Regions from separate parts of the Peribacillus sp. NPDC058075 genome, predicted to be linked through region 4. Evidence: predicted binding sites of a transcription regulator. Region 4 holds the regulator's gene; each other region holds the start of a gene.
The links. Region 4 encodes LexA, which represses DNA repair genes until DNA is damaged. Its sites were predicted from a motif close to CGAACATATGTTCG; they were not measured.
Positions count from the first base shown of each region.

Region 1: a site for LexA is predicted at 1,882-1,895, ahead of uvrB (excinuclease ABC subunit UvrB). Genes of this name have one in related genera too.
Region 2: a site for LexA is predicted at 1,381-1,394, ahead of recA (recombinase RecA). Genes of this name have one in related genera too.
Region 3: a site for LexA is predicted at 1,794-1,807, ahead of ACFVS1_RS05325 (Y-family DNA polymerase). Genes of this name have one in related genera too.

Region 1 is NZ_JBHVSL010000002.1:265,602-269,484, reverse strand. Features, by position in the region: gene ACFVS1_RS19055 (hypothetical protein) at 100-300, shown strand; gene ACFVS1_RS19050 (hypothetical protein) at 735-980, opposite strand; gene ACFVS1_RS19045 (CsbA family protein) at 1,578-1,808, shown strand; gene uvrB (excinuclease ABC subunit UvrB) at 2,027-3,883, shown strand, end outside.
Region 2 is NZ_JBHVSL010000001.1:2,623,393-2,627,275, reverse strand. Features, by position in the region: gene ACFVS1_RS13020 (competence/damage-inducible protein A) at 1-1,193, shown strand, start outside; gene recA (recombinase RecA) at 1,540-2,586, shown strand; gene rny (ribonuclease Y) at 2,941-3,883, shown strand, end outside.
Region 3 is NZ_JBHVSL010000001.1:1,051,869-1,055,751, reverse strand. Features, by position in the region: gene ACFVS1_RS05330 (YolD-like family protein) at 161-493, opposite strand; gene ACFVS1_RS05325 (Y-family DNA polymerase) at 520-1,779, opposite strand; gene ACFVS1_RS05320 (C40 family peptidase) at 2,192-2,845, shown strand; gene ACFVS1_RS05315 (hypothetical protein) at 2,897-3,346, opposite strand; gene ACFVS1_RS05310 (SDR family NAD(P)-dependent oxidoreductase) at 3,564-3,883, opposite strand, start outside.
Region 4 is NZ_JBHVSL010000001.1:2,302,838-2,306,720, reverse strand. Features, by position in the region: gene ACFVS1_RS11460 (glucosaminidase domain-containing protein) at 1-582, shown strand, start outside; gene lexA (transcriptional repressor LexA) at 808-1,431, opposite strand; gene yneA (cell division suppressor protein YneA) at 1,587-1,898, shown strand; gene ACFVS1_RS11445 (YneB family resolvase-like protein) at 1,918-2,574, shown strand; gene ACFVS1_RS11440 (DUF896 domain-containing protein) at 2,640-2,876, shown strand; gene tkt (transketolase) at 3,099-3,883, shown strand, end outside.

The DNA.
Region 1 (3,883 bases), on a different contig from region 4:
TCCAAATATTATAAGTGCTTCCGAGCGGTCGATTTCCTATAATCTAAATTAAAAACAAAAGCAGTTAAGGAATATAAAAAGGGGAAATCCCCCTCTCAAATGTTCATAGAACATGGATGGTTTAATCTCGAATTTGAAAGGTTTGGTGAGGAAGCCTGTAAGATAATGCGCCGATGGAGATTTTTTGGTCACTTTAAAGGCTTAGCAGAATATCCAACATGTACGAATGTAACCGATGTGAAGGAAGAAGTTGAACGAGTTATAAAAGAATACCATGAGTGGCGTTATCAATGGGAATAAAGGAAATGGACCCGGTACAATACAGGGACCACCTATTAGCCGCTTAGGTGCTTTTCTAAACTTTATGAAAATGGGGCAAAGTTCACTCAATGTTTGTTGGCTCTTTTAAAATCATTAATGCTGACTATTTTTTCTGAAAAGTTTTCGAAACAAAAAGATTAATCCAAATATAACTAAGACAGTAATAATACTTCCCGGAATTCCAAAACTATTTAACATAATGATTCTCCTTTTTGGTTATTATTTGGGGTTTACTGTAAATGTACCGCCTGAATGCTTAACAGTAACAGTACACCATGTTGAAGCATAAGCTACAACCGCAGTGTATTTTTTAGTTGAAGACAATGTTGTATTTTTACCAAAAGTAGAAAGTGAGCCAGAATATACTTTACCAATGCCTCCACTACCCACTAATCCATAAGCATCATGATACACTACTGTTTTTCAGAAGATACTTTACTAGCTCCTGCTGTTGTACTTGTCTTTAAATTTGATGCACCAAAGCTTTGGTTAATAATATTTTGAATATCGTCTTTAAGAGTACCACTTACTTTCACTGTAACACCATTAGATGTCTTAGAGCCAGAGATAGTTTTTGAAGCATATGAAGTTATTAGTGAGGGTTTTTTAGCGTACATTTCAACGAAAGTTTGATCTTTCAATGAAAATGGTTCTTCCATATTGTACTCTTCATGAATTCTTTCGAAATTGTCAATAATCTCATATTTAGTTAAATTTTCCAATTATTCTTTGTAAACTTGTTTTTCATCTTTCACAGTTGTTTGATCAGAAGATGCAGCGTTAACCACAGAATTAAATGTAAAACCCAAAATCAAGACAAGTGGCGTAGCTAAAACCAAAAATTTCTTTAACAAAATAATCCAATCGATAGTTTATTTATAACAACACAATTAAAGTACCATGAATTCTAAAGGGGATTGTTCCTATTTTGATCTCGGAAATACCAATTTTGGAATGTGAAATAATATAGATAAGTAAATGCTAGATGATTTTAAAGAGAAGGTATGTCGAATAGGCGGAGCGCAATAGGGGGGAAGTAGTCGTAAAAGTATGGAAAACACCCTCTATTTAATAGCTTTTTCGATAACAGTATAAAAAGGGGGGTGTGCTTCCTTTTTTATGGGTATAATTGTAGAGTGTCATGAAATGTTCTTTTTTAAGACGTGAGAAATCAAGCGGGAAATTGATTGGCAAAAAACTTGATAATCATTTAAACTGAAACTACTCTATTTTTCTCTTATAAAGGAGATGAAAAAATGATTAAAATTCTTTCTGCCCTTTTCCTTCCTTGCCTACTTGTCATGCTATTTTCAAGAGTCACCTATAACAATGTCGTGGGCCTTGTTTTAACTGTTGCCTTGATTACAGCTTCCGCATATAAAGGTTATACGCATACAAACTTATTGATCATCGTCGATGCCTTATCCCTTACAGTGGGATTTTGGTTATCAAAAAGAATGATGAAACGTACATCCAAGAGCGCCTGACACCAAAGGTGCTTTTTTTGTACCCAAACTTGTCATTCCCCTCAACACATCATGAATTCCAAAAAACAAAAATAGAATGGATGTTCGCTTATTGCTGGTTTGTTTTAAGGCTATTGTGGTAGAATGTGTATATATGCTTTATCAAACCGGAATAAATAGAAGGGATATAGGCATGTCCCGTTATCATATAAAAATATTTCAATAGGAGGCTATGCTTGGTGAAGGATAAGTTTGAGTTAGTCTCAAAATACTCTCCTCAAGGAGATCAGCCGGCAGCAATTGACATGCTGGTCGAAGGGATTAAGGAAGGCAAGGAAATGCAGACGTTATTGGGGGCAACGGGGACAGGGAAAACGTTCACCGTTTCCAATGTGATTCAAAGAATCAATAAACCGACTCTTGTCATTGCCCACAATAAAACGTTGGCAGGGCAGCTTTACAGTGAGTTCAAAGAGTTCTTCCCTAATAATGCCGTTGAGTACTTCGTTAGTTATTATGATTACTACCAGCCAGAGGCTTATGTTCCATCCACGGATACATTCATCGAAAAAGATGCAAGCATCAATGATGAAATCGATAAACTGCGTCACTCGGCAACCTCGTCTTTGTTCGAAAGGAAAGATGTCATCATCATTGCCAGTGTTTCGTGCATATATGGACTCGGTTCTCCTGAAGAGTACCGGGAGATGGTCGTTTCCCTCCGAACAGGCATGGAGATAGACCGGAATGCCTTGCTGCACAGACTCGTGGATATTCAATATGAACGCAATGATATTGCTTTCCAACGGGGGACCTTCCGCGTACGCGGCGACGTGGTCGAAATTTTCCCGGCCTCACGTGATGAACATTGCGTACGGGTCGAGTTTTTCGGGGCTGAGATTGACCGAATTCGTGAAGTCGATGCCCTGACTGGCGAAATTACCGGTGAACGAGATCATATCGCCATTTTCCCGGCTTCCCACTTCGTAACCCGCGAAGAGAAAATGCGGATAGCCATTCAAAATATCGAAACGGAACTGGAAGAGCGATTGAAGGAATTAAGGGAAGATGAAAAGCTCCTTGAAGCACAGCGTTTGGAGCAGCGGACCCGTTATGATCTGGAAATGATGCGGGAAATGGGCTTTTGTTCAGGGATCGAGAACTATTCCCGCCATTTGACCCTTCGTCCCTCAGGTGCGACACCATACACTTTAATGGATTACTTTCCAGAGGACTTCCTATTGGTCGTGGATGAATCACACGTAACCCTTTCGCAAATCCGCGGGATGTTCAATGGAGATCAGGCGCGGAAGCAAGTGCTCGTCGATCATGGCTTCCGTCTGCCGTCTGCGAAAGATAACCGCCCGCTAAGATTTGAAGAATTTGAAAAAAAGGTCCATCAATCCATATTCGTTTCTGCAACTCCGGGACCATATGAACTCGAACATACGCCAGAAATGGTTCAGCAGATCATCCGTCCTACCGGATTGCTGGATCCGACCGTGGAAGTGCGGCCGATTGAAGGGCAAATAGATGACTTGATCGGTGAAATACAGGAGCGCGTCAAAAAGAACGAGCGTGTGCTCATTACGACCCTGACGAAAAAGATGTCCGAAGATTTAACGGATTATTTAAAGGAAATCGGCATCAAGGTCCAATATCTTCATTCGGAAGTGAAGACCTTGGATAGGATAGAAATCATCCGGGAACTTCGAATGGGCAAATATGATGTACTCGTTGGAATCAACCTTTTAAGGGAAGGCCTCGATATTCCGGAAGTGTCGTTAGTGACCATTCTGGATGCCGATAAAGAAGGGTTCCTTCGCTCGGAACGTTCGCTTATTCAAACGATGGGCCGTGCAGCCCGTAATGCCAACGGCCATGTCATCATGTATGCAGACCGCATCACGAATTCGATGGAACTTGCCATCAATGAAACGAGACGGCGCCGTGAGATCCAGGAAAATTATAATGAAGAGCATGGAATAACGCCACAGACCATTCAAAAGGATATCCGCGACTCCATAAGGGCGACTCATGTAGCCGAAGAAGTCGAACAGTATAAGGAAGACCTTGCACCAAGTCTCGCGAAGCTT
Region 2 (3,883 bases), 320 kb from region 4:
TAGGACAAATCAATAACACTAATGGAAGGTTCTTATCGCAGCAGTTTGCGGAAATGGGAATCAACGTTTTTTATCATACTGTGGTAGGGGATAACGACCGCCGTTTACAACAAGCTATAGAAATCGCTGAATCGAGGGCGAACTTGATAGTCTTTACCGGTGGACTCGGTCCTACCAAAGATGATTTAACGAAAGAAACGATTGCTCGCCATATAGGGAAAAAGCTCGTTTTTAATGATGAAGCTTTGCAATCCATTGAAGCTTACTTTCAAAAACGGGAACGGCCGATGACGGAAAACAACAAAAAGCAAGCCCTTGTCTTAGAAGGCAGTGAAGTGTTGGTAAACGATCATGGCATGGCTCCGGGAATGGTCTTGTCCAAATCTGGGATTACATATATGCTTCTCCCTGGTCCGCCAAGTGAAATGGAGCCGATGTTTTTAAGTTATGGTTATGAAAAGATCATGAATAAACTGGAAAAGCATGAGCGGATCGATTCGAAGGTTCTTCGGTTCTACGGTATAGGTGAAGCAGAACTGGAAACGGTGATTGAGGATCTTCTTGTCAATCAAACGAATCCGACAATTGCTCCGCTTGCAGCCGAAGGGGAAGTGACGTTAAGGATTACCGCTAAAGACTCTTCTAAAGAAAAATGCGAAGAGCTTATTTTAGAAGCGGAAAAAGAAATTCTTAGCAGGGTCGGTAAGTTCCATTATGGAAGTGATAATACTTCGCTAATAAAGGAACTTGTAAAAGAATTAACGGTCCGCAAGCTTTCAATTGCGGCAGCTGAAAGCTTGACCGGAGGGATGTTCCAAGAACAGCTGACAACCATACCGGGTGCCGGTAAAGTCTTCAAAGGCGGAATTGTCTGCTATACGAATGATGCGAAGTCGAACGTCCTTGGGGTCAGCGATCATACCATATCTGAGCATGGGGTGGTCAGCGGTGAGTGTGCAATGGAAATGGCCTCTAATGTCCGGAGCAAGCTCGATGCGGATGTAGGCATAAGCTTTACGGGTGTTGCAGGTCCGGATGAACAAGAAGGCAAGCCTGTAGGGACAGTATTCATTGGCATTTCCTATCGGGATGGAAACACTCATTTCAAGGAGTTGAATCTTTCCGGAAGCAGGGCGCAAAACCGGATTCGGAGTGTGAAGTACGGCTGTCATTACCTATTAAGGGATTTATAACGCTATAAGCAGAGCTTTTTACAGCTCTGCTTTTTATTTGGTTTAAGAAGTTTGTTTCTTGGAAAATAGGGAAAAAAAGAAAAAAGTTAATTCAATGAAAATGTTTTTTTAGAGAGCAAGTGAAAGGAAATGGAGATTTCCTTAAGAAAAAACGCTCTTTTACAGAGAATGCCCCGAAAGAAAAAAACGAATGAATGTTCGACTTTTTGCTTGGCAAAATAGTAAAAAGAGTATATAGTAAAGATAGGTTTTGAGACAGGATGCAAACTTTGATCTCGAATAATTGCTAACGTAAGTACACCTTTAATCGGACAGCCGATTATTTGAATATAGAGGAGGAAATTGAGTGAGTGATCGTCAAGCGGCTTTAGATATGGCGTTAAAACAAATTGAAAAACAATTTGGTAAAGGTTCTATTATGAAACTTGGGGAACAGTCTGATCGTAGGATTTCAACGATTTCAAGCGGTTCTTTAGCATTGGACGTAGCATTGGGAGTGGGCGGATATCCAAGAGGCCGGGTCATTGAGATATATGGACCTGAAAGCTCCGGTAAAACGACTGTTGCATTACATGCTATTGCAGAAGTACAAAAGACTGGCGGCACGGCTGCATTCATTGATGCAGAGCATGCTTTAGATCCAGCATATTCAGAAAAACTTGGTGTGAATATAGATGAATTACTTCTTTCACAGCCTGATACGGGTGAACAGGCCTTGGAGATCGCTGAAGCATTAGTTCGAAGTGGAGCTGTAGATATCATTGTCATTGATTCGGTTGCAGCACTTGTTCCTAAAGCTGAAATTGAAGGCGAAATGGGAGATTCCCATATGGGTCTTCAAGCGCGGATGATGTCCCAGGCGCTTAGAAAACTGTCTGGTGCCATTAATAAATCAAATACCATTGCCATTTTCATTAACCAAGTCCGTGAAAAAATCGGTGTTATGTTTGGGAATCCAGAAACGACTCCGGGAGGCCGGGCATTGAAGTTCTATTCAACTGTTCGTCTGGAAGTGCGCCGTGCGGAACAATTAAAACAGGGTAATGAAATCGTCGGTAATAAAACGAAAATCAAGGTTGTAAAAAACAAGGTTGCTCCACCATTCCGTCAAGCAGAAGTTGACATCATGTATGGTCAAGGGATTTCCCAGGAAGGTGAAATCATCGATATGGGTGCAGATCTTGATATCGTCCTTAAAAGCGGTTCGTGGTATTCATACAATGAAGAGCGTGTCGGACAAGGCCGCGAAAATGCGAAGCTGTTCTTGAAAGAAAATCAGGATATCGCTCAGGAAATTTCTCAAAAAATCAGAGATCACTATAATCTCGATGGAGAGCATGAATTACCGCCAGAAGAAAATGAGCCAGAAGAGCATTTTGAATTGCTTGATTAATGGTATTTGGAAAAGGCCTAAGCTTGTTCGCTTAGGCCTTTTCTATATATTTTGAGAAAAGTGTGAAATTTTTCAGCGGAATAAATGGCATTGAAATCAGATTTACAGACTTCTTCCATAAAGAATGCTGTACATTATGATGGTTGATATTAAGAAAACTTGAATAATCATTGATACATAAGGGACAAACGCTTGACAATAAAAATTCTCAACTATACAATTAATATGTATATTTTACAATTTTTCAAACTAAAATTTTGAAAATTAAGTGCTGTATATTGAATTTATGTGCAATGTACTTGCCGACAGTTCAACATTTTATGTAAAAAGTTCATAGCAAGGGGAGGTGAAACGATGGAACCCATGACAATCATCTTCACTTTGCTTGGCCTAATCGTCGGTGCAGTTGTTGGTTATTTTATTCACAAATCAAAATTTGAGAGTAAAATAGCAGGGGCAAAGGGCTCTGCTGAACACATCCTTGAGGATGCAAAACGTGAAGCGGAAGCACTTAAGAAAGAAGCCTTGTTGGAAGCAAAAGATGAAATTCATAAAGTTCGTGCCGATTCGGATCGGGAAGCCCGTGAAAGAAGGAACGAATTACAAAAACAAGAAAATCGGTTATTGCAAAGAGAAGAGAATCTGGACCGCAAGGATGAAACGTTAGACAAACGTGAAAGCCTTTTGGAGAAAAAAGAAGATTCTCTAAACCAAAGACAACAGCATATTGAAGAGATGGAAAGCAAAGTGGACGAGACGGTTCGTAAGCAGCAAACAGAGCTTGAACGTGTTTCCGGTTTAACTCGTGAAGAAGCTAAAGCAATCATTATAGACCGAATGGAAAACGAGCTTGCTCACGATGTAGCGCTTATGATTAAAGAAAGTGATACCCGTGCCAAAGAAGAAGCTGATAAAAAAGCAAAAGAAGTTCTTTCTCTTGCCATTCAGCGTTGTGCGGCTGATCATGTTGCAGAAACCACCGTTTCTGTAGTAAATCTTCCAAACGATGAAATGAAAGGACGGATAATCGGACGTGAAGGTCGAAATATCCGGACGTTAGAAACGCTAACAGGTATTGACCTTATTATCGATGATACTCCTGAAGCTGTCATTTTATCTGGATTCGACCCAATTAGACGGGAAACGGCACGCTTGGCTCTTGAGAAACTTGTTCAGGACGGACGGATCCATCCGGCCCGCATTGAAGAAATGGTTGACAAAGCAAGACGTGAGGTGGATGAACATATTCGTGAAATTGGTGAACAAACAACTTTTGAAGTTGGCGTTCACGGTCTCC
Region 3 (3,883 bases), 1.3 Mb from region 4:
TAAACGATAAAAACGCTTCTGTTAAAGAAACTGCCTTCCTTTGCAAGCGTCAGCCGACACGAAAATCATTTTCTTCATGGCCGATCCAACAAATGCCGATTTTCTAACGCCAATTCCTTTCATCAGAAAGGCTGTCCCTTGGGAACAGCCTTTCCGCTCATCACTCCATTATCCTTACATCCGCGATATCGGAAAGCCTGATATAGTGAGCCTGCTGAAACCGATCGACGATATGAAGCTTTTGGGTGAGCTCATTATAATAATGGATCCTGCCGATTAACAGCTGATACCGGTTTCCTTCATAATGAGCAATCGTGACATCCTTTCTTTCCTCCATCGCTTCCCCCATTACCGCATTCATTTCTTCCAATTGCTGCTCATCCAGGATGCGCTTCGTTTCATAGCCATCCTCCACCACCCAATCCCGAAGCATCTTCACATGCTCCGGCAACATCATCGATGTCCATTTGATACGGCCGCGATCACGTATCATCCTTTTCCCTCCCTTCAAAATCAACCTTACGCCTTATGCCCACCAAGCAGCTTGCTTCGGTAAACGGCTGTACCTGCTTCTGTATACGAAACGGCACGCAATAACGATTTGGCTCCATATTTATGGCGGATTCGATCAACCGTGTAACTCAACTCCCGCTTCTTCCAGCGCGAAGCATCGAATAAAGTCAGCTGCATTTCGTTATCATCCACAATATTCGAGAGCCTGACCTCTATGCTCCGAACCGTTTTTTGCCTATAGTTCTCATGAAAAAGCTCCAGGCAAACTTTATATAACTCCATCGTAATGTTGGTCGGTTCGCTAATCGAACGCGAACGATGGAAACCTCCGCCAAACTCGTCCTTGCTGTAACCAATGCTGAGGCTCACCGTCCTTCCTGCCTTGCGATGGGTGCGTGCCCTTCTTCCAACTTCTTCGCAAATTTCCAGCATGACCTGCTTTACCTCATGCTCCTCCTTATAATCCCGCAGCAGGATTTGACTTTTGCCGAAGCTGACCTGCCCTTCGATGATCACTGCCCCCATATCGGATAAATCTATTCCCCACGCATGGTGGTAAAGCTGATTGCCCATAATTCCAAACTTGGCTTCAAGTAATTCAAGATCATAATTGGCAAGCTGCCCAACCGTAAATATGCCCATTCCATGAAGGGTTTTTTCTACGCGCCTGCCGATCCCCCACATTTCACGAAGCGGGGAAATTGGCCAAAGTTTGCTTGGCACATCCTCATACTTCCATTCCGCAATCCCTTTATGTTTGGCTTCCAAATCAAGGCAAAGTTTTGCCATAAGCATGTTCGGTCCAATTCCAATGGCACAAGGGAGCTGTAATTCCCGTTCAATTTCATCCTTTATCTTTTCAGCTATCATGCGGGCATCTCCCCATAAAGAAGCGGCACCATCGACTTTCACAAAGCTTTCGTCCACACTATATACGTGAATCGCTTCTTTGGGCACATAACGGTTGAACAAGCGGGTGATTTCCGTCGAAACCCTTAAATAGGTCGCCATTTTAGGTTCAACGACGACAATCCTCGGATCATTCGGGATCTCAAACATCCGCGAACCTGTCTTGATGCCAAATTCCTTCTTCATCTTTGGAGAAGCCGCAAGCACAATGCTCCCTGTCCTCTTCAAGTCACCAACCACCGCCAGATAACAATCAAGCGGGTCCAGACCAAGCATGACCGCTGAACAGCTTGCATAAAAACTTTTCATATCGATACACATAATTGATTGGTTCGGCATCGTCCCATAATCCATCATTTCTCACCCTAACAAGAATATATGTTCGCTTTTATTATATTCATAACTTTAACCGAATATACGTTCTTATTCAATGGAAGTTTTCATACAAATTTCTACTTTTTATTGTAATTTCCTTGAAAAATATAATAGATACTAAAAATGGTTAAAATACCAAATTTAAACTGCATATCCAAATAGTTTTTTTAAAAAGAATCCATTCGCAGCTTGAATATTTTTTAATGGATCCTTATACTTAGTTTTTTTAAATTTTTTCATCCTTTTCAACAGGCTTTCGTCCATTTTATATGTAGTCTTACTACTCATTTTTTGTAATGAAACTGTAACCGAAATTATGTCTAATTGTCATAATGGTATTGTAGGATAATATTGTTAAGAACATAGAGAGATAGATAGAGAGGAAATGAAAATTATGAAGAAATGGATCGCTTCAGCAGCTGTTGCTTCTGCCATGATGCTAACCCCACTGCAAGCCTTTGCCAATATTGGAGACCAAACCCTCAGACCCGGAATGACACATAGTGATGTCAAACAACTACAACAACTTTTAAAAACCAAAGGTTATTTCACATATTCAGGTTCACTGACTACATATTACGGCACCAATTCTGTATCAGCAGTAAAAAAATTCCAAAAAGCTAAAGGGTTGACTGCCGACGGAATTGCCGGCCGAGGCACATTTAATGCGCTTGGTGTTTATAATGTCAATAATACTAGCTTGATCAGCTATGCAAAAACCTTAATAGGCAAACCCTACAAATGGGGCGGAACAACACCAACTGGATTCGACTGCTCAGGCTTCGTCTATTACGTATTCCAGAAATCACAAGGAATCACCTTACCGCGTACAACATCCTTGCTTTATTCCAATACAGGTTTAAAAGTATCTTCACCAGCTAAGGGTGATCTTGTATTCTTTAATACTTCTGGAACAGGGGTATCCCATGTTGGGATTTATATCGGAAATGGTCAATTCATCAGTGCTACGTCTTCTAAAGGAATAACCATCACGGATATGGATAATTCATATTGGAAACCAAAATATTTGGGTGCGAAAACTTTATAAAACCGAGGACAAACAACCGGACGGAATTCAAAGTGATTCAGTCCGGTTGTTTTATTTTATATATAATATTTCCTCCGTTACATCCTCAACAGTCACCATGAATGAAGAGTCCAAGTTGGAACGGTTCATCATTTCGATATTATAAACATGCTCTGAGGGTAAATGGACGACTTCGAGAACCATGAATCGCTGACTTTCCGCTTTGCTGACATGATCGAGGGCAGCAGTGACCGCCCTTTGTTCGGCCAAGCTTTTTTCATCGGTCAAAACAAGAATCAGTTCCGCTTCCGCTTTCCCAGGAAATGATTTCCTCACCCCGCCCCGGTGCCATGGTTTCACTTTCATCCCGATTTCCAGGTCGGAATAATCGAGGTCATTACCATGTTGATCTTGAATGGATGTATCAGTGGTCACCTTATAATACGTCTCTTTAATCAAAATCCTTTTATCGTCAAGATCCGTAATGAAACCCTCTTCCCCCTTATCAATGGCTTCATCCATGAATCAGGGGATTGACAGCTACCCAGAATAAAGGCAACGAATATAGATATATAAAGGTTTACAATCCTCTTCATACAAATCCCTCCTACTAGAAATAGACGAATTCCCCCTGGAATAGTTACCAATTTATTTAACATAGAAAACTTTGGGTATTTCAAAATGGGGAATGTCATCGACATTCCCCTTTGCCTATAATTTGTCCCGCATTAAAGTCTAGCTACTTTTTAAAAAATGCTTTTTTCCCTAATGTTTCGGTGATTTTCGGAAACATGTTATACCATTTCCCAGCAAAATTCATCCAGCCAGGAAGATTGATTTCCCTCTTATTGGTCAGCATCGCCGCTACGATTTTAGCAGCGACATCTCCTGGCTTAAGCATGAATTTTTCAACATTCTTTAAATATGTACCTGATTCATCCGCAATGTTAAAGAAATTCGTTTCTATGGGGCCAGGATTGACGGTGGTCACAAAAACATGATCTTCCATCAGCTCAAGCCTAAGTGCGTTCGAATAGCCAAGAACCGCGAACTTGGTCG
Region 4 (3,883 bases):
CCCTATGCCCAGAAAATTCAACAGGAATTTAAAATATTACCTTCGGTTGTCATAGCACAAGCTTGTTTGGAGAGTGGATATGGGACAAGTTTATTAGCAAGCAAAGGTAAAAATATATTCGGTACAAAAGGTGACTTCAAGGGTGAGTCTGTCATTATTCAGACAATGGAATATGTCAATGGTGTGCCTGTTCAAGTATGGAACAAATTCAGAAAATATCCATCTTGGGAAGAAAGTCTTCGAGATCTTGCCACTTTATATGTAAAGGGGACTTCGTGGAATAGAAGTCTTTATACAGCTGTCATTGGAGAAAAAGATTACAGAAAAGCACTTAAAGCAATATTCGATGCGGGGTACGCATCGGATCCCCAATATATTGAAAAACTGGTGAACCTTATCGAAACAAGCAATTTAACAAAATATGATGCAAGCATTGAAGAGGTTTATCATATTGTCCAAAAAGGGGATACCGTCTCTGCGCTTGCAAAAGCATACGGTTCTACACAAGTGCAGATTCAACAGTGGAATGGCTTGGTCGACCTTAACCTCATAAAGGTGAACCAAAGATTAAGAGTGAAGTGAATTTTAACTGGGAGCGGTAATTGAAGCTCTCTTTTTTATTGTAATCAGATTGTTTCCAAAGTAAATATTAGGCCATCGTATAACTTCCATCCGTAAAAAAGGATGTTTAAATTCCCAAGAAAATCTGATTCTATTAATAAATATATCAATATCCACTCTTCCATATGCATATTGAGAGAATTCAGGACATAGATTAAACAAACAAAAAAAGCGCCGTTAGCGCTTTTAGTGTATTTGTCTATATAAGCCTATTACTTTTCCAAGGATCGAAACATCTCGTAAAATAATTGGTTCCATATTTGAGTTCTCAGGCTGAAGCCTTATGTAATCCGGTTCCTTAAAGAATCGTTTTACAGTGGCTTCATCATCTTCCGTCATGGCCACGACGATATCTCCATTATTGGCATTGCTTTGTTGTTTCACGATGACATAATCCCCATCATGAATTCCTGCTTCGATCATACTTTCACCCATGATTTCCAGCATGAATACATGGTCATCATGTGGAACCATGCTTTCGGGAAGCGGAAAGTATTCTTCTATGTTCTCAATGGCCGTTATCGGCATACCCGCTGTTACTTTTCCAAGTAACGGCACGTTCACGACATTGACTTTGGGAATATTGTTCGCTTCCTCCAAATTCATTATTTCAATGGCCCTTGGCTTGGTAGGGTCACGTCTAATCAGGCCTTTGCTTTCCAGACGTGATAAATGTCCGTGTACTGTTGAACTTGAAGCAAGTCCCACTGCTTCGCCAATCTCCCGTACGGAAGGTGGATACCCTTTTTGGCGGACCTCTTCTTTAATGAAATCAAGAATATCTTGCTGCCGTTTTGATAGTTTAGTCATTTGTGCACCTCTTCCCCAATGTTCTTTGCTACATTATAGCATGGCCCCCAACTCTATACAAACATAAGTTCGAATTTTGTTGTTGACTGAAACAAACGTTCGTATTATAATTTGGACATAACATACGAACGAACATTCGCTTTGGAGGGATATTGATGAAAAATTTATACAAAAATTATATTTATACGATTCTATTAGCGGGATCAGTATTCATCTTTTCAATTTTATTCTCTTGTACATTGAACAATGATCCAAAAAAGGATTTCCTTTCTATAGAAGTAAGTGAAGGTGATACCCTATGGGGAATTGCCGAAGAATATGAAGAAGCAAATTTGACAAAAAAAGAATTCATTGGTTGGATAGAAGAGCATAATGGAGTCAGGGCGGATACAATTAAACCTGGTCAAGTCATCGTCATACCGGTTAAAGGGGAAGAGCTTGTCCAGAATTTGGCCAGTGAGCAGTAAGTAGTGAAGGTAGGGTATTATGAAGGCGGTAATCTATTGTAGGGTCAGCACAGAAAAAGAGTCACAGGAAACATCATTGGCAAGGCAGGAAGATGAGTTAGTCAAATTGGCAGAAAAGATGGACATTGAAGTCATTTCCATAATAAAAGAACAGGCAAGCGGTTATGAGTTGAATCGGGATGGCATTTTTGAAATGCTCGAACTATTTAAAACTAAAGAAGCTGATGTACTATTCATCCAGGATGAAACAAGGCTGGGAAGAGGGAATGCCAAAATAGCCCTTTTCCATGTCATCCTTAAAGAAGATGTGAAGATTTATACGCTCTCACATGACGGGGAGCTTGAGTTATCGGATTCGGATGCCATGGTCATCCAGATAGTCGGTATTGTAGAAGAATACCAAAGGAAACTACATAATCTTAAAATAAAGCGCGGGATGATAAGAGCCGTTGAAAAAGGGTACCGTCCTCAAAAAAACCTTCAGAATCAAAGGAATTCCACTGGAAGGGAACGTATGGAAATTCCTATTGAAGAAATTATTAAACTTCGGGCCAATGGATTGACATTTGCAGAAATCGCAGCCACTTTAAGGGGCTTTGGATACAATGTTTCCAAGGCTACTGTGAACAGGCGTTTTCTCGAACATCAACTGAATAAAAAGGAAAGTCAATCTTAGAACTTGTAATTTCGCTTTTTTTTTAATACCATGACAATATCCGGAGATTATGAAGGAGCGTAATTATGTTATCAAAAGAAAAATTAACCCGTATTAATGAACTTTCTAAAAAGGCAAGGACTGAAGGTTTGACGGAAGTTGAGGCGAAAGAGCAAACCCAATTGAGAAGTGAGTATTTGGAAACATTCAGAAAGTCCATGACCGATACGTTGGAGCATGTGAAAGTCGTTGATCCAGAAGGTAATGACGTCACTCCTCAAAAGATAAAAAATATAAAAGAAAAAAAAAGAAACTTACATTAATGCTTGAATTCCTCTCATGGAACGAGGATCCTCTTAGCATTTAGGAGTAAAAAGAGAGTGCATGCATGTATGTATTCTCCTATTTAGTTTAATCTAAATAGGGGATTCTCTTATTTCTAGAAAATTTTAATATTGAGGCAGTAAATAGTGATTTTAGTTGTGATATTATGCTTGTCACTATAATATAAAGAGGTACATTACAGGAAGGGATGTTTTTACAATATGTTAGATAAATTAGATGCACTTTCAATCAATACGATTCGTACATTATCAATTGATGCAATTGAAAAGGCTAATTCCGGCCATCCGGGTATGCCAATGGGTGCAGCGCCGATGGCGTATAAACTATGGACCGAATATATGAATCATAACCCGAAAAATCCAGATTGGTTTAATAGAGATCGCTTTGTTCTTTCAGCTGGACATGGTTCTATGCTGTTATACAGCCTTCTTCATTTATCAGGCTATGGCTTATCTATCGATGATTTGAAAAGCTTCCGTCAATGGGGCAGTAAAACTCCAGGACATCCTGAATTCGGACATACGGCTGGTGTAGACGCAACTACCGGGCCGCTTGGACAAGGTATTGCAATGGCAGTCGGAATGGCAATGGCTGAACGTCACTTGGCAGAAAGCTATAACCGCGATTCTTATAATGTTGTCGATCATTATACATATGGCATTTGTGGAGATGGAGATTTAATGGAAGGTGTTTCTGCAGAAGCGGCTTCATTAGCTGGACATCTACAACTCGGAAGACTTGTTGTTTTATATGATTCTAATGATATTTCCCTTGACGGCGACTTAAGTCAATCATTTAGTGAAAGCGTAGCAGACCGGTTCAAATCTTATGGATGGCAATATATCCGCGTTGAGGATGGAAATGATCTTCAGGAAATTGCTAAAGCGATTGAAGAAGCGAAAACCGACGATGCACGTCCAACATTAATCGAAGTGAAAACGGTTATTGGATACGGTTCACCAAACCGTTCAGGTAAATCCGCTGT